4 regions of the Streptomyces sp. XD-27 genome follow, and region 4 is predicted to be linked to each of the others. Evidence: riboswitches for the same ligand, from Rfam matches in the RefSeq annotation. Region 4 holds a riboswitch; each other region holds the start of a gene.

What was found. A riboswitch is a leader RNA that binds a small molecule or an ion and turns the genes downstream of it on or off. The one in region 4 is predicted to bind cyclic di-AMP.
Positions count from the first base shown of each region.
Region 1: it holds a riboswitch for cyclic di-AMP, as region 4 does, so the genes downstream of both, Q3Y56_RS24175 (transglycosylase family protein) here and Q3Y56_RS15915 (M23 family metallopeptidase) in region 4, are expected to answer to the same signal.
Region 2: it holds a riboswitch for cyclic di-AMP, as region 4 does, so the genes downstream of both, Q3Y56_RS26680 (M23 family metallopeptidase) here and Q3Y56_RS15915 (M23 family metallopeptidase) in region 4, are expected to answer to the same signal.
Region 3: it holds a riboswitch for cyclic di-AMP, as region 4 does, so the genes downstream of both, Q3Y56_RS14160 (C40 family peptidase) here and Q3Y56_RS15915 (M23 family metallopeptidase) in region 4, are expected to answer to the same signal.

Region 1 covers NZ_CP130713.1:5,536,189-5,543,707, forward strand. Annotated here, with positions in the region: gene Q3Y56_RS24155 (LysR family transcriptional regulator) at 1-309, opposite strand, end outside; gene Q3Y56_RS24160 (MFS transporter) at 441-1,658, shown strand; gene Q3Y56_RS24165 (hypothetical protein) at 1,785-2,030, shown strand; gene Q3Y56_RS24170 (peptidoglycan DD-metalloendopeptidase family protein) at 2,180-3,004, opposite strand; partial or broken gene Q3Y56_RS24175 (transglycosylase family protein) at 3,061-3,351, opposite strand; cyclic di-AMP (ydaO/yuaA leader) riboswitch at 3,357-3,536, opposite strand; gene Q3Y56_RS24180 (hypothetical protein) at 4,028-4,579, shown strand; gene Q3Y56_RS24185 (transposase) at 4,789-5,973, opposite strand; gene Q3Y56_RS24190 (LmbU family transcriptional regulator) at 7,088-7,519, shown strand, end outside.
Region 2 covers NZ_CP130713.1:6,120,419-6,127,937, reverse strand. Annotated here, with positions in the region: partial or broken gene Q3Y56_RS26695 (GNAT family N-acetyltransferase) at 1-1,127, opposite strand, end outside; gene Q3Y56_RS26690 (HPr family phosphocarrier protein) at 1,271-1,552, shown strand; gene Q3Y56_RS26685 (GntR family transcriptional regulator) at 1,754-2,512, opposite strand; gene Q3Y56_RS26680 (M23 family metallopeptidase) at 2,721-3,515, opposite strand; cyclic di-AMP (ydaO/yuaA leader) riboswitch at 3,529-3,683, opposite strand; gene Q3Y56_RS26675 (pitrilysin family protein) at 3,906-5,273, opposite strand; gene Q3Y56_RS26670 (pitrilysin family protein) at 5,294-6,658, opposite strand; gene Q3Y56_RS26665 (DNA topoisomerase (ATP-hydrolyzing) subunit A) at 6,902-7,519, shown strand, end outside.
Region 3 covers NZ_CP130713.1:3,353,715-3,361,233, forward strand. Annotated here, with positions in the region: gene Q3Y56_RS14145 (triacylglycerol lipase) at 1-50, shown strand, start outside; gene Q3Y56_RS14150 (M23 family metallopeptidase) at 267-1,889, shown strand; gene pcrA (DNA helicase PcrA) at 2,025-4,493, opposite strand; cyclic di-AMP (ydaO/yuaA leader) riboswitch at 4,650-4,817, shown strand; gene Q3Y56_RS14160 (C40 family peptidase) at 4,825-5,991, shown strand; gene Q3Y56_RS14165 (hypothetical protein) at 5,996-6,349, opposite strand; gene Q3Y56_RS14170 (C40 family peptidase) at 6,682-7,519, shown strand, end outside.
Region 4 covers NZ_CP130713.1:3,729,826-3,737,344, reverse strand. Annotated here, with positions in the region: gene Q3Y56_RS15935 (hypothetical protein) at 1-721, shown strand, start outside; gene Q3Y56_RS15930 (urea transporter) at 768-1,751, shown strand; gene Q3Y56_RS15920 (DUF6227 family protein) at 2,146-2,925, shown strand; cyclic di-AMP (ydaO/yuaA leader) riboswitch at 3,322-3,486, shown strand; gene Q3Y56_RS15915 (M23 family metallopeptidase) at 3,498-4,625, shown strand; gene Q3Y56_RS15910 (N-acetyltransferase) at 4,785-5,336, shown strand; gene Q3Y56_RS15905 (Ig-like domain-containing protein) at 5,320-6,516, opposite strand; gene Q3Y56_RS15900 (hypothetical protein) at 6,552-7,025, opposite strand; gene Q3Y56_RS15895 (SigE family RNA polymerase sigma factor) at 7,410-7,519, opposite strand, start outside.

The DNA.
Region 1 (7,519 bases), 1.8 Mb from region 4:
CAGCGGCTCCCCGAGGCCGCGGGCGGCTGCCCGCGCGGAGTCCACCGCGCCGCGCAGGGCGCCGTACGCGGGCCGCAGCTCGGCCAGGAAGCGCTCACCGAGCGGGGTCAGCCGGACGCGGCGGCTGGTGCGGTCCAGCAGCCGGGCGCCGATCCGCCGCTCCAGCGAGCGCAGGAGCTGGCTCACCCGGCTCTGTGTCACGTACAGCCGCTCGGCCGCGCGCCCGAAGTGCAACTCCTCGCTGAGGGCGAGGAAACACTCCAGCTCGCGTATCTCCAGACCGCCGCCGCGCGCGTCGGCGCCTGCCACCCGGCCTTCCCCTGCCACCCGGCCTCCCCCTGCCTCCCCCTGAATGAAGCAACCGATCGATGAGTCTGACTCATACAAGGCTGAGCGTTTCGCCGTTGTTCCCGGACGGGGCACAGCTGTTCGCTGGAGGCATGTCCGAAGCCACGGAAACCACCCTCGCCGCGTCCTCTCCTGACGGCGCGTCACCCCAGGCCCGCACCGCCTGGCTCGCCGTCGCCACGGTCGCCGTCGGCATCTTCGCCGTCGTCACCACCGAGATGCTGCCGGTCGGTCTGCTCACCTCCATCGGCGCCGCCCTCGGGACCTCCGACGGCACGGTGGGGCTGGCCCTGACCGTGCCCGGCCTGGTCGCCGCGGTCGCCGCCCCGCTGCTGACCGTCGCCGTCGGCCGGCTGGACCGGCGACTGGTGCTGTGCGGACTGATGGGCCTGCTGGCCGCCGCCAATCTGGTCTCCGCCCTGGCCCCGGCCTTCCCCGTCCTGCTCGCCGCCCGGGTCATGGTCGGCGTCAGCATCGGCGGTGTATGGGCCATTGCGGGCGGTCTGGCCGCCCGGCTCGTGCCGGAGCGGTCCGCGGGCGCCGCCACCTCCCTGATCTTCAGCGGCGTCGCCGTCGCCTCGGTGCTCGGGGTGCCCGCCGGGACGCTGATCGGCGACCTGGCCGACTGGCGGGCGGCGTTCTGGACCGTCTGCGCGCTGGCGCTGGCCGTCACGGTCGCCATGGCCGTTCTGCTGCCCCCGCTGCCCGCCGACCGCCCGGTCCGGCTCGGCGAGGTGCCCGGTCTGTTCCGTAAAGCTCAGCTCCGGGCCGGGCTGGTCACCACCGGGCTGCTGGTGGTGGCGCACTTCGGCGCGTACACGTACGTGCGGCCGGTGCTGGAGGACGTGTCCGGCGTCGGCGCGGGCCTGATCAGCACGCTGCTGCTGGTGTACGGCGTGGCGGGTGTGGCCGGGAACTTCCTGGCCGGGTCGGCGGCGCACCGCGACCCGCGCCGGACGCTGATGGTCCTGTGCGCGCTGCTGGCGGTGGCCGAGCTGCTGGTCCCGCTCCTGGGCCGGACCACGGCCGGGGCCGCCGCGCTGCTGGTGCTGTGGGGGCTGGCGTACGGAGGCGTGTCCGTCACCACCCAGAACTGGATGCTGCGGTCCGCGCCGGAGGCGCGCGAGGCGGCCTCCGCCCTGTTCGTCGGGGTCTTCAATCTGGCCATCTCGCTCGGCGCGCTGCTGGGCGGCCGGGTCGCCGACCACATCGCCCTGTCCGGCGTGATGTGGTGCGGCGGCGCGCTGGCGGTACTGGCGCTGCTGAGTGCGGGGGTGCTGGGCCGGGCGAGGCGTGCGCGGCACGGGTGACACCCTCCGTGACGGCCGCTCACGTTCCGGCGTCCCGATCCGCCCGTATGGCGCAGACGGCGGGAGGCCGCCACCCATCGGTGGGATCATGAATGTCAGGGGACTCTTCTTCGGGGAGTGAGCCCGATGGCAGCGAGCATGTACGTGGTCTGGAGCGCGGTGGAGCCCGGGCGCGTCGTCTACGAGACGCACGCGATCGAGGCGATCACGGATGCCGCGGGCGTGCACGCGGAGGTCAAGAGCGAGACCCACGAGGTCGCGCTCCGCAGCCGGGCGCACGCGCGGTCGATCGCGGAGGCGGGAGGCTACGAGCTACGGGGCGAGGGCGAGGCGTGGGAGAGCCTCCCCGAGGAGAGCCCTCCCGAAGAGTGACGTCCACCCGGAAAGGCCGAAAGGGCTGGGGAAAATCCGACGCCCGAGGCGTCCGGCGCCGCAGGGGGGAAGTGCGGGCCGGAGGCCTCGGGCGTGGTCTGTGACGACGCGCTGGCGCTGTCTGATCGGGTTCGGCTGGTGCCGGAGGATCAGATGCTGACGCCGTGGGCGCGCAGGTAGGCCAGCGGGTCGACGTCCGAGCCGTAGCCGGCGGCGGAACGGATCTCGAAGTGCAGGTGCGGGCCGCTGCTGTTGCCGGTGGTGCCGGACAGGCCGATCTGCTCGCCGCCGGTCACGGTCTCGCCGACGGTGACCGAGAGGGACGACAGGTGGGCGTACTGGCTGTACTTGCCGTCCTCGTGGCGGATGACGACCTGGTTGCCGTAGGCGCCACCCCAGCCGGCGGAGACGACCGTGCCGGAGCCGACGGCCTTGATGCCGGTGCCGGTGGCGACGGGGAAGTCGACGCCGGTGTGGTAGCCGCTGGACCAGGCGCTGCCGGCCTGGTGGTACGGGGTGCCCATCGGGGCGTCGACCGGGGCGGTCCAGCCCGTGGCCGGGGCCTGGTGCGCCGGGGCGGCGGGCTTCGGGGCCTCGTGCGCCGGGGCGGCCGGCTTCGGGGCGGCGTGCTTCGGGGCGCGCGGCGTGGCGGCCTGCTCGGTCAGGGACAGGTCCTGGCCGGGGAAGATGAGGTTCGGGTTGTCGCCGACGACCTCGCGGTTGGCCTCGTAGACGGCCTGCCAGCCACCGTCGACGCCGTGCGTCTGGGCGATCTTGTACAGGGTGTCGCCGCTGACGACGGTGTAGTTCTGCTCCTGCGCCGGCGCGGCGGGCTTGGCGTGCTTCGGGCCGGCCTTCGGGGCCTCGGCCTTCGGAGCCTGCGCCTTCGGGGCGGCCGCGGGGCGGCCTTGGCGCCGTCGGGGGAGATCGCCGGGGCGGGGCCGCCCTGGGTCAGCCCGGCCTTGCCGGAGCACACCGGCCAGGCGCCCGGGCCCTGCTCGGCCAGGACCTTCTCGGCGATGGCGATCTGCTGGTCCTTGGTGGCCAGGTCGGCGCGCGGCGCGTACTTCGTGCCGCCGAAGGCCTCCCAGGTGGACTGCGTGAACTGCAGGCCGCCGAAGAAGCCGTTGCCGGTGTTGATGCTCCAGTTGCCGGAGCTCTCGCAGTCCGCGACCTTGTCCCAGGTGTCCACGGAGGCGGCGTTGGCCGCGGTGGCGCCAACGAAGGGAAGGGCAACGCCGGCACCGCTCGCGGCGAGCGCGAGGGAGACCTTGGCGATGCGGCCGGGGTTATAGCGACGGTGACGTCCGCGAGCAGACATAGGGGTGTTCCTCTCCTACGCCTGCGAGGTGAGCTGTCGGGTTCGGGCTGGAGTTGCCCGGCCGCGTAAGAGGGCAGCATTCACTGCCACCGCAACGCGTCTTCACCCCAAGCCGATTCGCGGGATCCGCGACTCGGCACTTACCTGGTTCCCCCGCTCCTGCCGTGATGCGTCGTCGTTTCTCCTCGGCCGGCGGCAGGATTCGGCGCTCCGGCTTCGGGTCCCCCGAGCCTCTATGGCTGCGGGAGCGGCGGCCACCGTAAGCGGAAGAAATTCACGGTCACAAGCCGCGTGACATGGGGCGATGATCCATTTCCGAATTGACACGGTATTTATGTCACGCTGCGTTTTGGATCTCTTTCGCAGTGAAATGGAGATCTTGCGCAGCGGCGTCACGGAAAAGCGCGCGGTAACCGATCTGACGCATTGCTTATGTGATGCCACGGTGGGGTCACGGGTTCATCGGTATTCCTGTGACCTCGGCCACGGAGGTCCGCTATAACGGCATGAGGCGTTAAAAGTCCGATTTGATCGATGAGTTGCGGGCCGGGCCCTGAGGTGGGGCAGGTCGCCGTCCTGTCGGCAGGACAACGCGACGCAGGCGCGCCCCGGTGGCGGTGCAACACGGCAATCGAATGGCTTGCCTGTGGCGCCATAGTGGAGCGATGATGGCGCCATGGAGCTTATGCGGTATGTCGACAACCTGCGCCAAGAGCTCTCGGTTGCCGTCGAGGCGGGTGACGAGGAAGCACGCGAACTCGCCGAACGCCTCGTGACACCGCTGTCCTCCGCAGTCCGGCTGGTTCTGCTGGACGCTCTGTCGGCCGCCGCGGACGAGATCACCCGGGACCTGGCCCCGGGGTCGGTCGAGATCCGGCTGCGCGGGCTCGACCCGACCTTCGTGGTGACACTACCCCCCACCGATCATGCGCTCGTGGATGAGGTCGAAGGGGGCTTCGAACGGTCGCACAACGGTGTGGCGCCACCGCTGTCCGCCATGGCGCCGGTATCGGCGACCGGGGAGGAGGGCGCGACGGCCCGTATCAACTTCCGGCCGCCGGAGCATCTCAAGGCCCGGATCGAGGAGGCCGCCGGCCGCGAGCAGCTGTCGGTCAACGCCTGGCTCGTCAGAGCGGTGTCCACGATGCTCGAATCCGGCGAGCGCGGCCGCCGCCCCGACCGGCGCGCCCCGTGGAGCGGTCGGCGTTACACGGGCTGGGTGAGCTGACCGTACCCTGCGCCGGGCGCCGCGGCCGTCTTGCCCGTGCTACCTGCGGGGGCGCTCGACCGGGCACCGCCGTGCTGCTCGACGCGCGGTCCACGTCGGGCATCGACAGGCCACGGCCCGGTCGCGCCTCAGCAGCGCGCCGGCGCCGGCACCGCGGGCCCCGGGGACTGTTCCCCCGGCGGTTTTCCGGGGCCCGCATCCCCTCGCCCTCAGCCCCTCAGCTCGGCATTCTGCGGCTGTTCCTGAGTGTGGTCGGAGATGTTGAGAGAGCAGCACGGAGAGGGCTGCGGGAACGAGCTCCGGGACAGGCGCTGGTAGGTGTACGCCGCGGAGACAAGTGTCATGTGGTGGTACCAGCCGGGGAAGGAGCGGCCCTCGAAGTCGAGGAGCCCGAAGTCGCTTTCCATGGCGGTGACCGCGGTGCCGGTGCACGTCCGCAAGGCGGCGAGTGAGGCAACGTTGTCCAGGCTCCGATGGGTCAGGCTGGTGATCCACATGGCGCCGGTGCGGTTGTCCGGAAGCACCTCGGTGAAGAGCCGGTAGGGATATTCGGCGGCCGGCCCCGTCCGCACCCCGGGAAGGTGGACCAGCGCGGAATGCACGCGACGTGATTGCTGTTGTCCGTCCGGCGTGCTGATCAGCACGGTCTCGGGGCTGCTGCCGGAGGAAGCGTGGTCCTTCGCACTGATCGGCCCCGGGACGTTTGAGGCGCGTTCCCCGGCGGGAAGGACCTTCAGGTGTTGCGGTACGGCAACCACGAAGTCGCGCCCCCGTTGACTGAGTCCGCGCAGGAGAAGTCCGACATCCGGATCGTCACTCATGTCGGCCACGACCGGCGCGCCGGTGGAAGCGGTTCGGGCCGTCAGCGTGTCGACGAGGTCAAGGGCGTGGGCCCACAGGGGGCGGTACTCAACAGTGTCCGGGATACGTGCGCGTTTACGTAGCTGTACGTCCTCCGTCCACGGCGCGGGCAGGAACAGGCGCCAGTCGACAGGGACTTGTACGGCGCCGATGCACAGGAACGCACCGAGCCCCCGCTGGCAGTTGAGGGTCCGGCCCGAGGAGGGGTCGAAGCAGCGGTGTACGCCGACCGACCGCTGACCGCGCTTGGGCATGACCGCGCGGCCGAGCGTCCACGCGGAGGCGGGGCCCTGCCCCTCGGTCCAGCGGGTGAGTTCGCGCATCACCGGCTCCCAGTCCCATGGGCTGAGGCTCACGAACTGGCGCAGCGACTGCATCGCGGTGGGGGACGCCGAGACGGCGTCGGCCAGGCGGCGGACGGACTTCTTGCCGGGAGTGATGAGCAGCGCCGCCAGATAGGCCTGCGCCCACCTGCGTTGGTCCGCTCGCCGCAGGTTCCCGAAGAGCCTCTCGGTGAAGTCGTTCAAGGGCACATCATGATTGCTGACGGGCACTACGTCGACCGGAGCCGTTGTGGCAAATGTGCAGGGCGCAACCATGCTGCAATCACTCCCAGACGTCCCCTGAGCGGCGGCTGCCAGTCGACGAGTCTAAAGCCTGTCCGACAATGCCAGGTCGGGGACGGTCTCCCTTCCTGGAACGACAGCCGACGAGAGTTCGGGGCCGTGGCGGTCGCCGCCATGTGTCCGGCGCCGCGCACCGTCGTCCAGCGCCGCGGCCCGCGCGGCAGTGGCCACACTTGGCTCTGGCCTGCGAGGACGTGCGGGTTGTCCGGGTCAGGTGGTCCGGTGACGCCGACTCGACCCGGGGCGATCAGCCCGCCCCACCGGCTGCCGGGTGCGGGCCGAGACGACTCGCACGAGCAGCCCGACGCGGCTCCCGGACTGCCAGCTACGAGACAGTCTCTTGCTTCACCGGGCTCGCCGTACCCCCAATGATTGGCCGCTTCCTGACAACGCGGAACCGCCACCTTTGCGGAGTCGTTCGCGCGCGACGCCCGGGGTGGCAATATAGTTGCATCAAGAAGACGTTAAGGTGCCCCGCCGATGGCTCGGGACCCTGCGGAACATGAAATTCCGCTGAGCCGGTCCACGGTCGCGTGACGAGCTATTGTTCGAACTTCGAAAAGTCGCGGCGAGCGACGGCCTCCTCCTTGAATCACCCACAGGTCCGGGCTCTACTGGAGAACCACTTCGAATCTGGATCTTCGGTCCCGGCGTGCGCACACGTCGGCGACCGACATGACGCGGGGGATGTGTGGTCGAGGTGTACGGGGGAGCGTGTTGATGAACGGATCCGCATCTGGACGGATGCCGACTGAATGCCTTCTACGCAGTCCTGATGCTTTTCAGCCATCAGGTGGCTGAAAAGCTGGACATGGCCCGATGGGGCGACCGGCTGCGACGAGTCGCCAGTACTCCGTGCCGGCCGACCGGCCGTGAGTGACTGACAGTCCCACAGTGCATCGGGGTACGCGAAGCGACCGATGCCACTGGATCCGGCCATGGCTGCCAAAAACACCATGAACTTATTCCCGTTCGGGCACGGGCTCCGCCCTGTCCGTTCGATGTACATTCACATGGAGGCATGATGACGAATCAGGCCGGCGATCTCGACGGCTCAAAGGTCGTGCTGTTCCGCCGGAACCCGGACGCGGTGGCCCGGCAGCGCAGGAGCGGCGGTGACGAACCGCGTCGTGGCGTGCTGACAACCAACGTGGGACTGCAAATCCCGGCCGGGCTGACCTTCGAGGACTGGGAGCGGGCCGGACGGCAGCTCTCTGGAATCGTGAATTCCTCTTCTTGGTGGCTCGGTGACTGGCTCGTGTACGGCAAGGACCACTACACCGACCGGTACCAGCGGGGAATCCGTGCCGCCGGGTTGCAGTACCAGACGCTGCGGAACTACGCGTGGGTCTCACGGCGGTTCGAGTTCAATCGCCGGCGCGCGGCGCTGAGCTTCCAGCACCACGCCGAGTTGGCCTCGCTGCCGGTCGACGAGCAGGAATTATGGCTGGAT
Region 2 (7,519 bases), 2.4 Mb from region 4:
GCGCCGGACTGGGTGAACAGCCCGACCCGTCCGGCCGGCGGCATCTCGGGCGAGAGGGAGGCGTTGAGCCGCGCCCCGTCCGCGGTGTTGATGACGCCGAAGGCGCCGGGGCCGATGACGCGCATCCCGTACCCGCGGGCCTGCCGGATCAGGTCGCGCTGGCGGGCGCGGCCCTCGGCGCCGCTCTCCGCGTAGCCGGCGGAGACGACGACCAGCCCTTGGACGCCGTGTTCACCGCAGTCGGCGACGACGGACGGGACGCTCGCGGCGGGGACGGCGACGACCGCGAGGTCGACGGGCTCGGCGATCTCGCCGATGGAACGGTGGGCGGGGACGCCCTCGGGCTCCAGGACGGTCTGCCCTTGCGGGAAGGCGTGGTTGACCGCGTACGCACGACCGGTGAAGCCGCCGTCGAGGAGGTTGCGCAGCACGGTGCGGCCGACGCCGCCGGCCGCGCGGCCGGTGCCGATGACCGCGACGGAGCCGGGGGCCAGCAGCCGCTGGACGGAGCGGGCCTCGGCGCGCTGCTCGCGGGCCCGCATCACCGCGAGGGACCGGTCGGTGGGTTCGAGGTCGAATTCGAGCCGGACCACGCCGTCCTCGAAGCTGCGCTGCTGCGTGTAGCCCGCGTCCGTGAACACCTTGATCATCTTGGTGTTGGCGGGCAGCACCTCCGCGGCGAAGCGCCGGATGCCGCGCTCGCGGGCGACGGCCGCGATGTGTTCGAGGAGGGCCGAGGCGACCCCGCGCCCCTGGTGGGCGTCCTGGACGAGGAAGGCGACCTCGGCCTCGTCGGCCGGGCCGGTGGCGGACATGCCGCGCTCGTCGATGCGGTCGTACCGGACGGTCGCGATGAACTCGCCCCCGACGATGGCGGCCAGCCCGACCCGGTCGACGTAGTCGTGGTGGGTGAAGCGGTGCACGTCGCGCGCGGAGAGCCGGGGGTACGGGGCGAAGAAGCGGTAGTACTTCGACTCGTCCGAGACGTGCTCGTAGAAGCTGACCAGGCGCTGGGCGTCATCCGCGGCGATGGGGCGGATCTGCGCGGTGCCGCCGTCGCGGAGCACCACGTCGGCTTCCCAGTGGGCCGGATAGGTGTGGCGGTCCGGGTCTGACGCGGTCTGCATGGGGCCAGCGTATGCGCAGGCACTGACGGCGACACCGCCCCGCGCGGGCACACCGGCGTCCGCGGGGAAGTCCGCTTCCGGACCACTCCCGACACCATGAGAGACTGGTCTAGACAACTAGCAACGACCTGAAGGGCTACACCATGGTTGAGCGCCGCGTCACCGTCGGCTGGGCCGAGGGCCTGCACGCCCGGCCCGCCTCGATCTTCGTCCGGGCGGCCACCGCGTCGGGCGTCCCGGTCACGATCGCCAAGGCCGACGGCACCCCGGTCAACGCCGCCTCCATGCTCGCCGTGCTGGGCCTGGGCGCCCAGGGCGGTGAGGAGGTCGTCCTCGCCTCGGAGGACGAGAGTGCCGAGGCCGCGCTCGACCGCCTGGCCAAGCTGGTCGCCGAGGGTCTTGGGGAGCTTCCGGAGACCGTCTGATGCACGGAATCGCCGCGATTCCGAGCAGACAAAGGCCGCGATGTCCCGATCAGGGACACCGCGGCCTTTATCGTTTCCGCATCCATGCCGCGACCATTTCCGGCAGGGCACCCGGATATCCACCAGGGCAACGCGAAATTCTCCGCGCAGCTTTTTATGGCACCTGCTCGTCTCGCGGACCTCTTGTATACGGGCCGGTTGTTAATTCTTGACGCGCGCGGTGTTTACGGATTGTTTCGGAGCGCTCACCGCGAACGGGCGGCGCGACCGGTATTCCGCCAGGGACCGCTCCGCGTGCGCCGTGGCCAGCTCGCGGGCCCGGTCGGCGTCCCCGCGCGCCACCGCGTCCACCAGGGCGCCGTGGCCCTCCCACGCCGCCACGGCCCGCACCGTCGCCGACTCGGTCCGCACACCGCCCGGCGGCGCGGACGGGATGCGCCCCGGGTCGGCCGCGTACACCCAGTCGATCTTGCGACGGAGCTGCACCAGCAGCCCCGCCAGGCTCGGGCTGCCGGAGGCCTGGGCGAGCGTCTCGTGGAACCAGTCGCCCAGCGACCGCAGTTCACCGAGCTGGCCGCGGTGGGCCCGCTCCTGGCCCAGCCTGACCAGGCCGCGCAGCACCTTCAGATGGGCCTCGGTGCGCCGCTGGGCGGCGCGCGCCGCACCCAGCGGCTCCAGCAGTGCGCGGATGTCCAGCAGATCGGCCGCCTCCCGCTCGGAGGGCCGGGCCACGCAGGCGCCCGCGTGCCGCTTGGTGGTCACGAACCCCTCGGACTCCAGGGTGCGCAGCGCCTCGCGCACCGGCACGCGTGAAACGCCGTAGCGGCGGGCGAGGAGTTCCTCGCCCAGTCGGCTGCCGGGTGGATACACGCCGGAGACGATGTCGTCGCGAATCGCCGTGCACACCGCATGCGCCGAAACCCGGCGACCGCTCTGGATCGCAGTCGTATCGCCGGTCATTTCCGGTCCCGCATCGTCGAACCTCCGCCTTAATCCCCGCGAAACGCAGCCGATTGACGCGTGTTCCGTGAACTCTATTCCAAACTGCGGGAATTTCCGACGGCCGGCCTGATTTCATGGATATTTTTTGGCCAAGCAACAGGCCCCGGCCGGGGGCCGGGGCCTGTGCGAGAGGACGTGGCGCGATGCGCCGTGGCGCTGGTGCGCGTCAGATGGCGACGCCGTGGCCGCGCAGGTACGCCACCGGGTCGATGTCCGAGCCGTACTCGGCGGTGGTGCGCGCCTCGAAGTGCAGGTGCGGCCCGGTGGAGTTGCCGGTGCTGCCCGAGAGCCCGATCTGCTGGCCGGGGGTGACGGTCTGGCCGACCGTGACGCTGAGCGACGACATGTGGCCGTACTGGGTGTAGGTGCCGTCGTTCATCTTGATCACGACGTTGTTGCCGTACGCGCCGCCCCAGCCGGCCTCGACGACGGTGCCGGAGCCGACCGCGTGCACCGTGGTGCCCGACGCGGCGTGGAAGTCCACGCCGGTGTGGCTGCCGGAGGACCACAGCCCGCTGGAGGCGTGGTACTGGGTGGAGACGTACGAGCCCGCGATCGGCGCGACGTAGGTGTTCAGGCGCTTGCGCTCGGCCTCGCGGGCGGCGCGCTCCTTGGCGGCCCGCTCCTTCTTGGCGGCGGCCTCGGCCTTGCGCTTGGCCTCGGCGGCCTCCTTGCGGGCCTGCGCCTCCGCCTGCTGCTTGGCGGCGGCCACCTCGGCCGCCCGCTCCTGGTTGGCGGCCTGGACGCCGATCTCGTCCGCGAGGTGGTCGTCGACGACGATCGCCTGGTTCAGGCCGGTGTCCTCGAACCGCGGAGAGTCGTCGGGCGCGGCGAACGCGGGAGAGGCGACGGTCGCGACGACGCCGGAGGCGGCGAGCGTGGCCATACCGGCGATGTGCGTACCGGTGAGAGGGGTGCGGCGAGGACGGCGGTGCTTCCCGGTGGGACGGGTGAACGCCATGAGTCGGCGTACTCCTTTCCTTCCTTCTCGCCTACCGGGTTAGCTGACGGGTTCGGAGCAGGAAGGTCTCCTACGGATCCCTCCGGAGAGGCACCCGATTCACCCCAGGGGGACGTGGGTCCCCGGCTCCCCTCGGCTCACGCGTCGGGGACTCGGCGATGACTGTCCGGGTCGCGGGTGCGACGCAATCTGACGAACAGCCGGATCGACGCTAGACGCACGATCTTTCAATCACCAAACGGATCCGGCTTTTTGTTGCCCTCGCCACAGGGCAGACGGGAAGCCTCTCGCCCAAATCGGACACCCAGCGCATCAGGGGACGGAAAAGCGGAACTCCGGCGTCCTATGTGACGCCGGAGTTCCGCTTCGTCCCGTATAGGTGAGCCCCCGTCAGCCGGTGACGACCTTCACCTCACCGATCCCGAGCGCCCGCACCGGCTCCTCGATGACCGAGGCGTCGCCGACGAGCACCGTGACGAGCCGGTCGACGGGGAAGGCGTTCACGACGGCCGCCGTGGCCTCCACCGTCCCGGTCTCCGCCAGCCTCGCGTACAGATGGGCCTGGAAGTCGTCCGGCAGGTGCTGCTCGACCTGGTCGGCCAGCGTGCCCGCGACGGCCGCCGCCGTCTCGTACTTGAGCGGGGCGACGCCCACCAGGTTCTGCACCGCGACGTCCCGCTCAGCGTCGGTCAGCCCCTCGGCGGCGAGCGTGCGGAGCACCTTCCAGGTGTCCTCCAGCGCGGGGCCCGTCACCTCGGTGGCCACCGAGCCGGTGATGGCGAGCATCGCGGCGCCCGTCCCCTCCGGGGTGGAGCGCAGCACCTGCCCGAAGGCCCGTACGCCGTAGGTGTAGCCCTTCTCCTCGCGCAGCACGCGGTCGAGCCGGGAGGTGAGGGTGCCGCCGAGGCAGTAGGTGCCGAGCACCTGGGCGGGCCAGACGCGGTCGTGCCGGTCGGCGCCGGTCCGCCCGATGAGCAGCTGGGTCTGCACCGCGCCGGGCCGGTCCACGATCACCACCCGGCCGGTGTCGTCGGCGGTGATCGGCCGGTACGGGCGCTTCGACGCGGTGCCGCCGGTCCAGCCACCGAGCGTGTCGGCCAGGGCCTGGTCCAGGTCGACGCCGGTGAGGTCGCCGACGACCACGGCGGTCGCGGTCGAGGGGCGCACATGCGCCTCGTAGAACGCCCGGACCGCGGCGGCGTCGATGCGCTTCACGGTCTCCTCGGTGCCCTGCCGGGGCCGGGACATCCGGGAGTCGGCCGGGAACAGCTCCTTGGACAGCGCCATCGAGGCGCGGCGGGCCGGGTTGGCCAGCTCGTGCGGGATCTCGTCCAGGCGGTTGGCCACCAGGCGCTCCACCTCACCGTCGGGGAAGGCGGGGGCGCGCAGCGCGTCGGCGAGCAGGCCGAGGGCCTTGGACAGCCGGGAGGCCGGGACCTCCAGGGAGACCCGGACGCCGGGGTGGTCGGCGTGTGCCTCGAGGGTGGCGCCGCAGCGCTCCAACTCGGCGGCGAACTCCTCGGCCGTGTGCTTGTCGGTGCCCTCGGACAGGGCCCGCGCCATGATCGTGGCGACGCCGTCGAGACCGTCGGCCTCGGCGTCCAGCGGGGCGTCCAGGTTGATCTCGACCGCGACGACCTGCTGGCCGGGGCGGTGGCAGCGCAGCACGGTCAGGCCGTTGGGCAGCTGGTCCCGGGCGGGGGCGGGGAACGCCCACGGCTTGGCGACACCGGCCTGCGGCTGCGGGTGGAACGTCATGGCGGAGGTGACGGCGTCGCTCACTGGTTCGCTTCCTCGGTCTCGTCGTCGGTCTCGTCGGCGTCGGCGGACTGGCCTTCGGGCTCGGTGGGTTCGTAGACGAGCACCGCGCGGTTGTCGGGACGCAGCCGCGCCGCGGCGACGTCCCGCACCTCCTCCGCGGTGATGTCGAGGACCCGCCGGACCGCGGTGAGCGCCAGCTGCGGGTCGCCGAACAGCACGGCGAACCGGCACAGTTCGTCCGCGCGGCCGCCGACGGTGGCGAGCCGGTCCAGCCACTCGCGCTCCAGCTGGGCCTGGGCGCGCTCCATCTCCTCCGGCGTGGGGCCCTCGGCGGCGAAGCGGGCCAGCTCCTCGTCGATGGCGGCCTCGATGTCGGGCACCTCGACACCGGCGGAGGTCTTCACGTCCAGCCAGCCGAGCGAGGGCGCGCCCGCCAGCCGCAGCAGGCCGAATCCGGCGGCCACCGCGGTGCGGTCGCGGCGCACCAGCCGGTTGTGGAGCCGGGAGGACTCGCCGCCGCCGAGGACGGTGAGCGCCAGGTCGGCGGCGTCGGCCTCGCGGGTGCCGTCGTGCGGGAGCCGGTAGGCGGCCATCAGGGCGCGGGAGGGGACCTCCTCGCGCACCTCCGCGCGCAGCTGCTCGCCGATGACGTCGGGCAGCGTGCCGTCGCGCGGCGGCTGCTTGCCGTCGTGGGAGGGGATGGAGCCGAAGTACTTCTCGATCCAGGCCAGGGTCTGCTCGGGGTCGATGTCGCCGACGACCGAGAGCACCGCGTTGTTCGGCGCGTAGTACGTGCGGAAGAAGTTCCGCGCGTCCTCCAGGGAGGCGGCGTCCAGATCGGCCATCGAGCCGATCGGGGTGTGGTGGTAGGGGTGGCCCTCGGGGTAGGCCATGGCGACCAGCCGCTCGAAGGCGGTGCCGTAGGGGACGTTGTCGTAGCGCTGGCGGCGCTCGTTCTTCACCACGTCCCGCTGGTTCTCCAGGCTCTCCTCGTCCAGCGCGGTCAGGAGGGAGCCCATGCGGTCGGCCTCCAGCCACAGGGCGAGTTCGAGCTGGTGGGCGGGCATGGTCTCGAAGTAGTTGGTGCGCTCGAAGCTGGTGGTGCCGTTGAGCGAGCCGCCCGCGCCCTGCACCAGCTCGAAGTGGCCGTTGCCCGACACCTGGGCCGAACCCTGGAACATCAGGTGCTCGAAAAGGTGAGCCAGACCGGTACGGCCCTTGACCTCGTGGCGGGAGCCGACGTCGTACCAGAGGCAGACGGCGGCGACCGGGGTCAGATGGTCCTCGGAGAGCACCACCCGCAGGCCGTTGGCCAGGCGGTGCTCGGTCGCTGTCAGGCCGCCGGAACCGGCCTGTTGCGTGGCCGTGTGACCCATGGGCATGTACGTCCCTTCGATCGCGTGCGGGAACAGTTGCGCAACCGCGTGATGAGCAGGTGCTGTCACTCTATGCAAGCGCGCGGACATCTGGCGAAGTTCCCGCCCGGCGTCCGGACGTGCGTCAGGACGTGCGTCCGGCCGCGCGCCCCGCCACCGATCATGGGTCGCGGTCCGCGTTGTCAGTGCGGCGGTCCACAATGGTCGGCATAAGACCCAGCCTCGGCAGTTGAAGGAGCCGTAGCCGCGATGGCCCGCCGCAGCACGAAGACCCCGTCCACCGGTGGGGGCACCTCCCGGACGCAGCCTGGGGGAGACTTCGAGGAGCGCATCCTCGACATCGACGTCGTCGACGAGATGCAGGGCTCCTTCCTGGAGTACGCCTACTCCGTCATCTACTCGCGGGCGCTGCCCGACGCCCGCGACGGCCTCAAGCCCGTGCAGCGCCGCATCCTGTTCCAGATGAACGAGATGGGGCTGCGCCCGGAGCGTTCGTACGTGAAGTGCGCGCGCGTCGTCGGCGAGGTGATGGGAAAGCTCCACCCGCACGGTGACGCCTCCATCTACGACGCGCTGGTGCGCATGGCGCAGCCGTTCTCCATGCGGGTGCCGCTGGTGGACGGGCACGGCAACTTCGGCTCGCTCGGCAACGACGACCCGCCCGCCGCGATGCGGTACACCGAGTGCCGGATGGCGTCGGCGACGTCGCTGATGACCGAGTCGATCGACGAGGACACCGTCGACTTCGCCCCCAACTACGACGGCAGCGAGCAGGAGCCGGTCGCGCTCCCCGCCGCCTATCCGAACCTGCTGGTCAACGGCTCGTCCGGGATCGCGGTCGGCATGGCGACGAACATGCCGCCGCAC
Region 3 (7,519 bases), 380 kb from region 4:
AGACGGCGCAGGATCCGGAAGACGCTTCCGGATCCGCGTCGGTTGCGTAACGACCCGGAAAATTACCGAACAGCAATCGAACGCCCGGCCAAGTTACGCCGCCCAGACAGCCGAAAGGCCACCAAATGCCCTTTCCGGGGCTCCGGAAAACCTGTTGAAGATTGTCGCCGTCGCATACCGCCGGGTACAGTCGCCGCACTGAACCGCCCTGGGGGAGCACCCCCGGACCCCCAGCTCCTACTGCCGAGGCGAAAGAGAAGTTGGTGGTGAACGACCGTCACCCGTCGGGTAACCCGACCCCGACCGTCCCCGCTCCTGACGCCTCCTACACCCAGACTTACGGGGCGTACGACACGCAGCAGGGCGCTCAGCACGCCTATGCCGGGTATGACGGCTACTCCACCGGTACCTTCGACGCCCTCGGCACGGCCTACGGCGAAGGCGATCCTCTCTTCGGCTCCGTGCCGGGCGACCTCTACGGCGACTGCGCCACCGGCTACGACACGGGCCAGTACGCGACCGGGTCGTACGACACCGGCCACTACGACACCTCCGGCCAGTGGGACTTCGGCGCCGCCGCGCAGCAGACCGCCGCGGCGGCCGCGTACGACACGGGCGGCTACGACACCGGCTCCTACGACACCAGCGGTTTCGGCACCGGCGGTTACGACACGGGCGCCTACGACACCACCGGCCTGGACGGCACCGGCACCGGCACGGCATGGGACACCGGCGGCTATCAGCTCTCCGCCGACCTCCCCGGTCCGCACGGCGGCTCCGCGGACGCAACCGGCCAGTGGGACACGAGCGGTCACTGGGACCTCGGCGACGCGTACGACCCCGATGCCGCCGCCGACACCGGCACCCACGACACGACCCAGTGGGGCGGGACCGGGACCTACGACGCCAACGGCGTCGACTCCGGACTGACCCAGACCTGGGACGCCACCGCCTGGGCCACCGGCGACTCCGTCTACGAGCAGCAGCTGACCGCCGACGACGACACTGCCGCCCCCGATGCGGCCGCCGACGTCGACGCGGTGGGCACCGGCGACCGGGACGACGAGCCCGTACTGGTCTCCGCGGCCACCGGAGCGGGCGGCCCCCGCCGCGACGGCGGTTCACGTCGCGACAGCCGCACCCGCCGCCGCACGTCCGCCTCCCGCCCCAAGCGCTCCGCGCTGCTCACCGTCGCCGTGCCCTCCGTCGCCATCATGGGCGTGACGGCCGTCGCCGCGGCCGCCGTCGGCGGCATCGGCGGCGAGGACGGCAAGAAGGACGACTCGACGACCCAGGCCGCGCCCGACCCGGGCTCCGTCAAGCCCTCGGTTGCCAACAGCAAGCTGGACACCCAGCTCGCCGGACTCGCCGACCGCGCCGACGACTTCGCCGACCGCGCCAACCGCACCCAGGAGCGCATCGACCTCAAGGAGCGGCAGGCGGCGGAGCGCAAGCGCAAGGCCGAGGAGGCCGCCCGCAAGGAGCGGCTGCGCCCCAAGTTCGCGCTCCCCGTGGCGCAGCACGGCCTCAGCGCCCAGTACGGTCAAGCGGGCATCAACTGGATGTCCGTGCACACCGGCATCGACTTCCCCGTCAGCTACGGCACGCCGGTGATGGCCGCCACCGACGGGACCGTCCGCACGCAGTGGAACAGCGCGTACGGCAACATGGCGATAGTCACCTCCCCCGACGGCACCGAGACCTGGTACTGCCACCTGAGCAGCACCAAGATCCGGTCCGGTTCCGTGAAGGCCGGGGACGTCATCGCGTACTCGGGCAACTCCGGCAACTCCACCGGCCCGCACCTGCACTTCGAGGTGCGTCCGGGCGCGGGCTCGGCCGTCGACCCGCTGCCGTGGCTGCGCAGTCACGGCCTCGACCCGATGTAGCCCGCTCCCCTGCCCCCTAAGCCCCCAAGACGGGCTTGATGCCAAGCCCGTCCCAGCACCAAGCCCGTCCCAGCGCCAAGCTCGTCCCGGCCAGGACCACGCCAAGCGCGGACAACGCCAAGGGCTTCGCGAGCGCTAGAGCTTCTCCACCGGCGCGTACCGCAGCAGCAGCCGCTTCGGCTTCTCGTCGCCAAAGTCGATCGTGGCCTCCGCCGCGTCGCCGCTGCCCTTCACCGCCATCACCGTGCCGAGACCGAACGAGTCGTGCGTGACCCGGTCGCCGACGGCCAGCGAGACCACCGGGCGGTCCTTGGCCCGCCGGGTCGCGAAACCGCTTGCGGCGCCCGCGCCGCCCCGGGCACGCGAGGCGGAGAGCCCGGACGACAGGCTCGAGGCAAGGCCCGACACCGCGCCCATCGAGGCCGACGGCGCCGACGGCCCCGTCCGCTTCCACTGCACGTACTGGTCGGGGATCTCCTCCAGGAAGCGGGACGGCGGGTTGTACGCGGGCTGCCCCCACGCGCTGCGCATGGTCGAGCGCGTCAGATACAGCCGCTCACGCGCGCGCGTGATGCCGACGTACGCCAGCCGCCGCTCCTCCTCCAGCTCCTTGGCCTGGCCGAGGGCGCGCATGTGCGGGAAGACGCCGTCCTCCATGCCGGTGAGGAAGACGACGGGGAACTCCAGGCCCTTCGCGGTGTGCAGGGTCATCAGGGTGATGACGCCGGTGCCCTCCGCGTCCTCGTCGGGGATCTGGTCGGAGTCGGCGACGAGCGCGACCCGCTCCAGGAACTCCGCGAGCGTGCCCGGCTCCTCCTCGGTCCGCTCCTGCTCGAACTCCAGGGCGACGGCCGCCAGCTCCTGGAGGTTCTCGATACGGGTCTCGTCCTGCGGGTCCGTGGACGCCTGGAGCTCGGCCAGATAGCCCGTGCGCTCCAGCACCGCCTCCAGGATGGTGGCGGGTCCGGCGCCGGACTCCACGATCGTGCGCAGCTCCTCCAGCAGGGCGTTGAAGCGCTTCACCGCGTTCGCCGAGCGGGCCGCCATGCCGTACGCGTCGTCCACCCGGCGCAGCGCCTGCGCGAACGAGATCTTCTCGCGCAGCGCGAGGGCCTCGATCATGGCCTCGGCGCGCTCGCCGATGCCGCGCTTGGGCACGTTCAGGACGCGGCGCAGCGGGACGGTGTCCTCGGGGTTGGCGAGCACCCGCAGATACGCGAGCACGTCCCGGACCTCCTTGCGCTCGTAGAAGCGCACGCCGCCGACGACCTTGTAGGGCAGGCCGACACGGATGAAGATCTCTTCGAAGACACGGGACTGGGCGTTGGTGCGGTAGAAGACGGCGACGTCTCCGGCCTTGGCGTCGCCCGCGTCCGTCAGCCGGTCGATCTCGTCGGCGACGAACTGCGCCTCGTCGTGCTCGGTGTCGGCGACGTAACCGGTGATGGTGGCCCCGGCCCCGGCCTCGGTCCACAGGTTCTTGGGGCGCCGGTTCTCGTTGCGCTCGATGACGGCGTTGGCCGCGCTGAGGATCGTCTGCGTGGAGCGGTAGTTCTGCTCCAGCAGGATGGTGCGCGCGTCCGGGTAGTCCTCCTCGAACTGGAGGATGTTGCGGATGGTGGCGCCGCGGAAGGCGTAGATGGACTGGTCGGCGTCGCCCACCACGCACAGCTCGGCCGGGTCGAAGGTGTCGGTGCCCGTACCGACGAGCTCGCGCACCAGGGTGTACTGCGCGTGGTTGGTGTCCTGGTACTCGTCGACCAGGACGTGCCGGAAGCGGCGGCGGTAGTGCTCGGCGACGTCCGGGAACGCCTGGAGCAGGTTGACCGTGGTCATGATGAGGTCGTCGAAGTCCAGGGCGTTGGCCTCGCGCAGCCGCGCCTGGTACATCGCGTACGCCTCGGCCAGCGTCTTCTCAAAACCGTCGGCGGCCTGGTCGGCGAAGGTCTCCTCGTCGATGAGCTCGTTCTTGAGGCTGGAGATCTTCGCGCTGAACGACTTGGGCGGAAAGCGCTTGGGGTCCAGGTCCAGATCCCGGCAGACCAGAGCCATCAGCCGCTTGGAGTCGGCGGCGTCGTAGATCGAGAACGAGGACGTGAAGCCCAGCTTCTTCGACTCGCGGCGCAGGATGCGCACGCACGCGCTGTGGAAGGTCATCACCCACATGGCGCCGGCGCGCGGGCCCACCAGCTCCTCGACGCGCTCCTTCATCTCGCCCGCGGCCTTGTTGGTGAAGGTGATCGCGAGGATGGAGCCCGGGTGCACCTTGCGCGCGCCGAGCAGGTGGGCGATGCGGTGGGTGAGGACACGGGTCTTGCCGGATCCGGCGCCCGCGACGATGAGCAGGGGCGCGCCGTGGTGCTCGACGGCGGCCCGCTGCTGCTCGTTCAGCCCCTCCAGCAGCGCGGCGGGGTCCGCGACCGGGCGTGGCGCGCCGTCGCGGTAGTACGGCTCCCTCGGTACGGGCACGTTAAAAGTGTCGCCGAAGAGGTCATGCGGAACCTCCTCCCCGACCGGGGGACCGTCGGGCTGGGGATCCTCGGGCGGCGGCTCCGCGCCGTCGAGGTCCGCCAGGAAGCTGTCATCAAAGAGGCTGCTGCTCATCGCCCACCGAGTCTAGGGCCCGCCACTGACAGCCGACACGACAATGTCACGGAAAGATCTCGGGCAAATCGAACACCAGCCTTCCCAGGGGCCTCACTGGTTGGCTACGGTGCTCGCTCAGGCGGCCCGCTCCCTGTCGGCGACCGAAGCCGGCGCGTGCCGCCACCGCCGAGTCCGGCCCGCCCCTCAGGCGGTTCCGGAGCCGGGGACCCACCCGCACAATCTGGGGTGAATCGGCCCGTACGTCGCACGTACGGCCGTAGGGCAGCCTTCCGTACGCCCGAACCCGACAGCTAACCCGGTAGGCGGTCCACGGAAGGAGTCGCCTCCCTTGGCGTCGCACCGCAAGCCGCGTCCTCGATTGCTCGAGTCGCCCGCCGGCCGCCGCACGGCCGTGGGGGTCACCACCGCCGCACTCGCCTCGGTCACCCTCCTGTCGCAGACCGCGAACGCCGCGCCGCGCGCGCCGAAGCCGACGGTCGAGGAGGTGAAGAAGAAGGTCGACGCCCTCTACCGGCAGGCGGGCACCGCCACGCAGAAGTACAACGCGGCCAAGGAGGCCGCGGGCAAGCGGCGGACCGAGGTGAACCGCCTGCTGGCCGACGCCGCCACCCGCACCGAGAAGATGAACGAGGCCCGGCGCACCCTGGGCGCGTACGCGGCCGCCCAGTACCGGCACGGCGGGATGGACGGCACCGCGACCCTGCTGCTCGCCGACGACCCGCAGGACTTCGTCGACCAGAACCACCTGATGGACCGGCTCACCGGGCGGCAGAAGGACGCGGTCGACGACTTCCGTACGCAGCAGACGGAGCTGGCCCGGCAGCGCGGCAAGGCCACCCGCAGCCTGGCGGAGCTGACCGCGTCGGAGAGCCGGCTCAAGGCCGAGAAGAAGACGATCCAGCAGAAGCTGTCCCAGGCCAGGACGCTGCTGTCCCAGCTGACCGCGGAGGAGAAGGCGCGGCTGGCGGCACTGGAGAAGAAGAAGGAAGCGGAGGCGCGGCGCAAGGCGGCCGAGCTGGCGGAGAAGCAGCGCGAGGAGGCGGAGCGCAGGCGCCAGGAGGAGCAGCGGCCGGACACGGGGACGGGTGACGGTACGGGTACGGGTGACGGGTCGGGGACGACGGACCCGTCAGCGCCCTCCGACTCCACCAAGGCGGCGCAGGCCGTCGCGTTCGCGCGCGCCCAGATAGGCAAGCCGTACGTGTGGGGCGCCACCGGCCCGAACTCCTACGACTGCTCGGGGCTGACCCAGGCGGCGTGGAAGTCGTCCGGGGTGACGCTGCCGCGCACCACGTGGGAGCAGGTGAAGGTCGGCACGCGGGTGTCGACGTCCGAGCTCAAGCCGGGTGACCTGGTCTTCTTCTACGACGACATCAGCCACGTCGGGCTGTACATAGGCGACGGGATGATGGTCCACGCGCCGAAGCCGGGCGACAACGTGAAGATCGCGCCGATCACCGAGATGCCGATCTACGGGAACGTCCGCCCGGCGTGAGCGATCACGTCCACATCACCGCGATGAAGATGTTGGCGGTGGTCAGCAACCCGACCGCACCAATGACGGGGGCGGGCACCTTCTCCTCGTCCCGCTTCACGTAGACCAGGCCGAGGATGACGACGAGCAGCGCCGTCTTCACGCCGATCTTGACGTTGTCGAGGCTGTTGCCGTCGGCCTGGTTGAGCCCCACGAGCGCGATGCCCGTCACCAGCATCGTGAGCGCGCCGTGCAGCATCGCGGGCGACATCCGGGCGTCGCCCGCGCCTATCAGCTTCATCTGGGCGAGGAAGCCGCCGAGCAGCGCGGCGATGCCGATGATGTGCAGGCCGACGACGGCGTGCAGAGTTGCGTCCATGGCCTCGGAGCGTAGCCCGCCCGGTCCGCCACCCTGACGGCCGGGCCGACGGCCGCACCCATGGCCGCCCCGACGGCCGGGCCGGTTCGGCTATAGCACCGTCGGCGCCCGGCCGGGGGCGGATCACCGCTTCGGTCATCCGCGTGCCCGAACGTTCCAGCACTCCGTGGGCCGACCGGTCAGCGGCGGTCCGCTATCCACCGATATCGCTCATTCCCGGCCTTCGCCGTGTCCTGGGCCGACGGCCGGGTCTAGCTTTCCCTGCACCCGGGAAGCGTCGGAAGCGCTCGGGAAGCACTCGGGAAGCGCTCGGAAGGAAGTGACCCACCGCCGTGGCCTCGCACCGGAAGCCCAGGCAGCGTCCGTTCGCCGGCGGTACCGTCCGCCGGGCCGCGACCATCGCCCTGGCGGGCGCCGCCACCGCCGCCACGGCCCTCGACGGCACCGGGCACGCGGCGCCCGGGCTCACTCCGGCCGAGGTGAAGGCGCGGGTCGACCGCTACCACCGGCAGGCCGAGGAGGTCACCGAGCGCTACAACGGCGCGCGGGCGGACGCCGAGGCGGCGCGTACGGCGTACGAGGAACTGCAGGACGAGGCCGCCCGCAAGACGGCCCGCCTCAACGCGTCCCGTAACGCACTCGGCTCGTACGCCACCGCGCAGTACCGTTCCGGCGCCGTCGCCCCGGACCTCCAACTCGCCCTGTCCTCCTCCCCCGAGGACTACCTGGACCGCGCCTCGCTCGCCGACCGCGCGGGCAGCCGCCAGGGCGCGGCCGTGGCCCGGCTGATGCGGCAGATAAGGGGCCTGAAGCAGGTGCGCGCGGAGGCGAGCGGCAGGCTGCGCGAGCTGAACCGCTCCCGCGAAGCGCTGGCCCGGCACAAGAGGACGGTCGAGGAGAAGCTCGACGCCGCGGAGGAGTTGCTGGACCGGCTGACGGCGAAGCAGCGGGCGAGGGCCCTCGCCGAGCCCGGCGGCGGCACCGCCGTCGACGGCGGCAGCGGCGCGGCCGACGGGGACGGCCGCGGAGGGCACCGGCCGCACGCCGACCGGGGGACGGCCAGGGGGACCCGCGCCCCCGCCGCTCCCCCGACGGGCCGAGCGGCGCTGGCGGTGTCGTACGCGTACGGGGCGCTCGGCAAGCCGTATGTCTGGGGTGCGACCGGGCCCT
Region 4 (7,519 bases):
GCGGTTCGACCGGATCGGCCTGTCCCGGGTGGCCGGTCATGGGGCGGCGTGCTGCCACATGGTCAGGCACGGCGTGTTCGCCCGGCTCACACAGTTCGGGGACATCGGAGCCCGGCTGGCCGCGGTCCCCGAGCTCTTCCGGTGGGGGCCCGTGCAGTGGCCCGCGTACTGGTGCCACCTGGCACTCCACGACGGGCTCATCGGCGACTGCGGGGTCCACGCCGACGTGGCGGCGGCGCTCCTGGAGCGGGACGGCATCCCCCACGCGCGCGGTCGCGCCGCGCTGCTGACAGGACCGCTGGCCCCGGCCCACTGGCGCGTCAGTTGGAACGAGGCGCAGGCCAACGTCGCGTGGATCGGGCGGAATGTGGTGCACCACGAGGTGATCCGGGTCGGAGACCGGTGGTGGGACCCGAGCGACGCCCGCTGGTTCGCGGGGGCAGGAGGAAACCTGGCGGGCGCGCGCGTCGTCGCCGTGCGCGAGGACGACGGGCCATGGCAGTTCGACCCCGGCACGTCGACGCCGGCGCCGACGCCCCTGCCGGCGCCGGCCTCGACGCTCGCGCCCGACGCGTCGTCGATGCTCGCGCCCGATACGTCGGCGATGCTCTCTCCCGACGCGTCGTCGACGCTCTCGCCGGATGCCTCGTCGGAGTCCTCGTCAGCCCCCTCGTCAGCCCCCACGTCAGCACCCTCCTCAACGCCGCACGTCCTGTCATGAGGCCGGACTCGGTCGTGGAGACGGCCATGCCGCCCTGGAGGCATCCATGATCACTCCCGACACGTGGCAGGCGGCCTCGCCGGACACCGCGGAGACCGCCGGTCTGCCCGGCCCGGTCCGCCTCACGACGCAGCTGGTCCGCGGCTTCGCCCAGCTCAGCCTCCAGGCGAACGCGCGCGCGGGGGCCATCATCCTGCTCGCGCTCTTCGTGGGCGACTGGCGGATGGGCGCCCTCGGCCTGCTCGGCGCCGCGGTCGCCACCGCGACCGCGTACGCCCTGGGCGTCGACAGGGGCGCCATCGACCTCGGGCTGCAGGGTTTCAGCGGCTGCCTGACCGGCATGGCCCTGTTCGTCTTCCTGGGCCACTACCCCGCGACCTACGTGCTGACCGTCGGCGGCGCCGTCGTCTGCGTGCCGCTGTACTCGGCGCTGACCAACCTGCTGGCGCCCTGGAGGCTCCCGGCGCTGACCGCGCCGTTCTGCGTCGTCTGCGGGGTGGCGGTGATGGGGGCCCCGGCGTTCACCCGGGTCTGGCACGGCGGAAGCCCCGCCGCCCTGCCCGCCATGGCGACGGCCGGCGCCGACTACACCTGGACCGACCTGTGGCACGGGTTCTTCACCAACATCTCCCAGGTCGCCCTCTCGGCCCACTGGTACGTCGGCGCGATCATGTTGGTCGGGCTGTTCGTCGCGGGGCTCCGCCCGGGTCTGGCCGCCGTCCTGGGCAGCGCCGTCGCGGTGCTCGTGGCCTGGGCGCTGGGTGCCCCGCCGGGCGCGGTCGCGGTGGGCGTCTACGGCTACAACGGAGTGCTGGTGGCCATCGCCCTGGGCACCCTGTTCCTGGCGAGGACGGTACCGAGCGCGCTCTACGCCTTGGTGGCCGTGGCCGCCGCCACCGTGCTGACGGCCGCACTGAACGCCTACTTCACGCCCTTCGGCGGACGTACCCTCACCTGGCCCTTCACCATCACCACCTGGCTGTTCATCGCCGCGGTCCCGGCCTTTCCGCGGATCCGGCGCGCTGTGTGAACGAGGAAGCGCAGCCGAAACGAGCGCTGCCGAAGCGAGCGCTGCCGAACAAGCCCTACCGCACGAGTGCTTACGACAGCAGGTCGACGCGCGTGCCGATGCCGCGCTGCCGCGCCCGCTGATACGCGGTCCGGGCGACGGCGAGGTCCTGCCAGGGCAGCCCGACCGGGGCGTCGACGGAGCGTGCGCCAGACCCCTGACCCGTGGCTGGATCTGTCGCCTCTCGAGCCCGAAGCGTGATGATTCCCGGCCATGTGCCGCAGCAGGGGGCAAAGGGAACTGCGGTCCACGGCTTCGCCAAACACCGCACGCGGGGTGTGTCGACGCCGCTACGGTAAGTCGCGAGATGTCGCTTCGGGGGCGCGGCGAGTCGATGGCCGGGAGGAGTAGAGACATGGGACACGCAGAAGCCGGCGGGCCGCCCACCGAGCATCTTGACGGGCTGCTGGCCCGCGCTCAGAACACGTTCGAGCTCGACGAAACGGAGCTCGTCCGGCTGCGTGACGCCCTGATGCACCAGACCGAACTGCGGTCGTGCCGCCAGTGCAACGAGCCGCGAGGACCGGTGGGATACAGCACGTTCCGGCACGTCTTCCTGCTGCCGGACGGCAGCAGCGGGCTGCTGTGGGAGCTGGAGCACAACACCGCCCGGGACGGGAGCCTCCTGTACGAGCTGTACCTGGACGAGGAGGCCCTCACCACCGCCGAGCGCCGTGTGCACGAGCTCACCGGCGGCGGCCGCTGGGAGGACTGGGAGGAGTTCGAGAAGGGCCCGGTGTGGCTGCCCGAGCAACTGCTGCGCACCACGGTGCCGCTGGAGATGTCCCGCGCGTACGTGGCCGACAACTCCGCCGACCACGCGCGGCGCGTGCTGCGCCGTGCGGAGAACTCCGACCGGCCGGGCGAGGAGGTCGAGCAACTGCTCGCGACCGCGTTCGCCCACGACATCGCGCTCGCGCCGAAGCCGCGGCGGCGCTCGGGGGGACGGGACGCGACATGGTGCCGCTTCTATGAGCACGCGTTCCTGCTGGCGTGCGGGGACGAGATCAGCCTGTGGGAGCTGGAGCACAACCTGACCAGCGACGGGCGGCTGGTGTGCGAGGTCTATCTCGACGAGGCCGCGGCCGAGCTGGCGGCGGACCGGCGGGCCCGGGCCCTCGGCGTGGAGCTGTGACGCGGCGCCGGCCCTGATCCTCAGAACGCCGGACGCGAGTGATGCCCGGAACCGTCGCTTCACCCGCTGGATTTCGGCCGTTCTGATCGTCGGAGGCGTCGTCTTCGACGGGGCCGCCCCGCGCCGGCCGCCTCGGGCGTGACGTCGCGTAGTCGAAGGTGACCCCTCAGGCATAACGATTGACACACGATCAGGCGTGTCAGGTTTGCGTGTACGTGGAACACGACGTCGCGGCGCGCCGGTGGAACCGGCAACTCGCACCACCCTGCCCGCAAATGACCGTTTGGCGCGCGTCAAAGGTTCGTGGATTCCGGGGAACAGCTTGGAATCGTGTCGCCGGGTCTATTAACGTTCGATAACGCAGCGCGGTCGTCACAGCCGTCGCAGAGGCGGCACCGTGCGCCGTCGCCGAATCCCTACGCACCACCACTGCACCACCAGCAACACCAAGGGAACCGGGGAACCACCAACCTTGGGGTGAATCGGGCCGCACCTGGCCCGTAGGAGACCTTCCTGCTCCGAACCCGTCAGCTAACCCGGTAGGCGAGAAGGAAGGAAAGGAGTACGCCCCGGTGGCGTCCAACAGGTCTGCCCTCGACGAGGCACCGTACGGAACCTCCGGCGGAGCCGGGCCCTCCGGGACCGCCGTCTTCGCCCCCGGCGCCGCCGACGACGGCGAGCCGTGGGAGGAGTGGAACCCCACGGAGGAGTCCGTCGCCCCGGTCCGCGGCAGGCACCGGGTCGTCAAGCAGCGCGGCGGGACCATGGCGCGCAGCGGCGCCGTGCTCGGCGTCGGTGTCATCGCGGCGGTCGGCGCGGGCGGCATGGCGACCGCCAAGGACCGGCCGAACGCCCCGATATCCATGCCGGACCTGGCCCATGTCGCCGACGAGGTGCAGGACGCGCTCCCGGACACCAAGGACCTTCCCGTCATCGGGCCGCTGATCTCCGACGGCGACCCCTCCGGCACCGGCACACGGGGTTCCGGCACTCCACTCTCCCAGGCCGGGCTCACCCCCCAGGACCGGGCCAGCGGCACCACGGACGCGGGCGAGGCGCTCCGCGCCCGCATCATGCAGCAGGCCGAGCAGCAGCAGACGGCCGCCGACGAGGCCCAGCGGGAGGCGGCGGCGCGGGCCGAGGCGGCGGCCGCGGCGAAGGCGGCGGCGGAGCAGAAGGCGAAGGACGTCGCGCAGCAGAAGGCCGCCAAGGCGGAGGCCGAGCGGAAGGCCGCGGAGGAGGCCGAGCGCAAGGCGGCGGAGGCCGCCCGCAAGGCCGAGGCCGAGCGTCGCGCGAAGCTGGCCGCGTCCTATGCCCTCCCCCTCGCCTCGTACACCCTGACCTCGTCGTTCGGCGAGGCGGGCGACATGTGGTCGGCCGACCACACGGGCCAGGACTTCGCGGCCCCGACCGGCACCCCGGTCAAGGCGGTGCACGGCGGGACGATCACCGAGGCCGGCTGGGCGGGGTCGTACGGCTACCGCATCGTGCTCACGCTGGAGGACGGCACGGAGGTCTGGTACTGCCATCTGTCCTCCATGGTCCGGACCTCGGGTTCGGTGTCGACCGGAGATGTGATCGGCCGCGTCGGCGCCACGGGCAACGTGACCGGACCGCATCTGCACCTCGAGGTACGACCGGGCGGCGGAGCCCCGATCGACCCGCTGGCCTGGCTGCGCGAGCACGGCCAGAACCCGTAGCGGAGGCCGCACGCCCCACCCGTGCCCTCCTCCCCTTCCCCCACGCCCTGAACGCCGACGGCCCTGGTCTCTCTCCCCCCTTGACACCAGGGCCGCCGGTCTGTCCGGGGCAGGAAGCCCGTCGCCCAGCCGCTGCCCGATCGCCAGGAAGGTCCGCCCATGACGACGCCCCCGTACCTGTACCGCGTAGGGACCCCCGCCGACGACGCCGAACTCACGGCGCTGGACGACTCCTTCACCACGGACACCGTGTACGAGGTCACGGCGACCGCGACCGGCTTCTCCCTCCATCCGGCACCCGTCCACCCGCCCCTGACGAAGCAATTCCCGGACGATGACGGCGACGAGGACGACGACCGGGTCGACCACACGGTGGTCGCGGTGGACGGCGACCGCATCTGCGCCTTCATCGCACTCGACTACGAGGACTGGAACCGCCGCCTGGTCATCCGCCAGATCACCGTGGCGCCCACCCACCGGGGCAAGGGCATCGGCCGCCACCTGATGGCCCGAGCCTTCGCCTACGGCCACGACCGCGGTGCCCGCGCCGCCTGGCTGGAGGTCACCAACGTCAACGCCCCGGCGATCCACGCCTACCAGCGGATGGGCTTCACTCTGTGCGGTCTGGACACGACCCTGTACCTCGGCACGCAGTCGGAGGGCGAGACCGCGCTCTTCATGAGCCGACCGCTCGTCAGTCCAGAGCGCTGAGCTTCTGCCACTCCTCGTACGACAGGTTCCACTCGCCATAGCCATTGCCCGTGGCCACGGTTTGGCGGGTCGAGCCGGTGACCTCGACGATGTCGCCGCGGACCGCGCGGTCGTAGAACCACTTGCCGTCCTTGTTGGTCATGCCGACACAGCCATGGCTCTTGTTGATCTTGCCGAAGATGCCCTTGCCCTCGTTCCAGGGTGCGGCGTGGGCGTAGGTGCCGGAGGTGGTGAGGTGCACGGCCCAGGGGACGTCCTTGTTGTAGGGGTCGGCTATGCCGACGGATTCGCTGGTCATGTTGACCATGGGGGCCTTGTCCAGGACGACCATCGTGCCGTTCCAGGTGGGGTAGCGGGGCTCACCGCCGGATATGGGAAGGGTGCCGACCTTCTTGCCGTCCTCGTAGACCGTCATCGTGTGCGCGTTGAGGTCGACCTTGGAGACACGCGCCGTGCCGATGGTGAACGTGCTGGTCACATCGCGGCGGAGGTAGCGGCCGTCGCCGGTGTTCACCCCGCTGAGCTTGGCGTTCAAGGTGACCTTGGTGCCCTTGGCCCAGTAGGTCTTGGGACGCCAGGAGGCGCGTTCGATGCCGGTGAGGGGGTCGCGGACCCAGCCCCAGGAGCCTTCCGTCTTGGGGCTGGTGGAGACGGAGAGCTGCCGCTCGACCGCCGCCTTGTCCTTGACGGGGTGGTCGAAGGCGACGGAGACGGGCTGGCCGGCTCCGACGACCTTGTTGTTGGTCGGGGTGACGGAGACGCCGTTGGCGAGCTGGGCCGGGCGGACGCGGAAGGTGGACCGGTGGTTGGTGTTCTCCCCCGCGGCGTTGGTCGCGGTGGCCTGGATGGTGTAGGTGGCGCCCGGGGTCATGGTCCGGGTGGAGTGCCAGCTCTTGCGGTCCTTGTCCCAGGTGCCGGTCACCGGCGCGGCCTCGGCGTCGTCGGAGGTGACGGCGACCTTGGTCAGCGTGCCGCCCTTCGCCTCGACCTTGATGGTGTGGTCCGGGGCGAGCGGCTGACCGGCGCTGCCCTGGGTCGCCGAGATACGAACGGGCCCGGCATCGGCGGCGTCCTTGTCCTTGTCACCGGCCGACGCCGACTGGCAGCCGACGAGCGCGGTCAGGGCGAGGGACGACGCCACGAGGAGGTGGAGGTGGCGTACGGAACGGTGGGATCGCACAGTGGGCCTCTTGAGATGGTCGTGGGGTCGTCGGATCAGCAACGTCGCGCCGCTTCTTCCGGGTTGTTCTTGTAAAGGGAGGGTGAAGGCGAGGCAGAAGGTTGCGTCCGCCACAGGGATACCGAAAGACAGTGATCCGCGACGCCGTCGATGTACTCGCGGGCGAAGCCGTCTATGCCCGCGACTTGGACGACGGCGACACGGGTGCCCGAGCGCATCGGCACCACCTCGACGTCCTCCGGAGAGGCGTGGGAGGTCCGGACGAAGAACTTGTGGATCAGCGGGTCTGCCGCCGAGCCGGACGGCGCAATGTCCCGATCGGTGGGCCAGTTCACGCCGCAACGTGCGCGGAGCGTGTTCGCCAGCGCTGTGAACACCGTGATGGCGTCTCGCTCGCTCGCGTACACGCTGATCGTGTGCCGCGCCTTCTGGTCGCCCCTGCGGCCCTCGTAGGTGCGGGTGCGTTGGGAGACGGGCGCCGGTGCGCGGTCGCCGTCGAGGCCGGTCAACCGGCAGCGTCCGTCGACGTCGAGGAGCGGCGCGTCGGTTCCCTCGGTGCTCCGGACCGCTTTCCAGTGCGCGTACTCCGAGAACGGCAGCGCGGTCGGCGGCAGCAGTGCGGCGGACGGGATCGCCGGGGTGGTCGGCGGGGTGTCGGCGGTGGCCGTCGGCGAGGGGGCGGCCCCGCCGGCAGGGTCCGGGCCGGATCGTCGCCGGGCAGCAGCTGCCAGGAGCCGATCGTGAGCGCGGCCGCGGTGAACACCGCGGAGGCGGCGATCGTCGCCCGCTTGCGGGCGCGGCGGCAGTGCCCCCTGGCCCGCGCTGCCTGCGGGCCCGCGAGCCTTATGGAGGGCTCGGCGGCACGCGCGATCTCACGCAGACGCTCTTCCAGATCAACCATGGGTGGGCACCTCCTTCGGTGGGCGTGCGCAGAGTCTGGGAGCCGGGGCCTCGGCGTCGCGGAGATGGGGCCCGAGCGCCTTGCGGGCACGGCTGAGCCGCG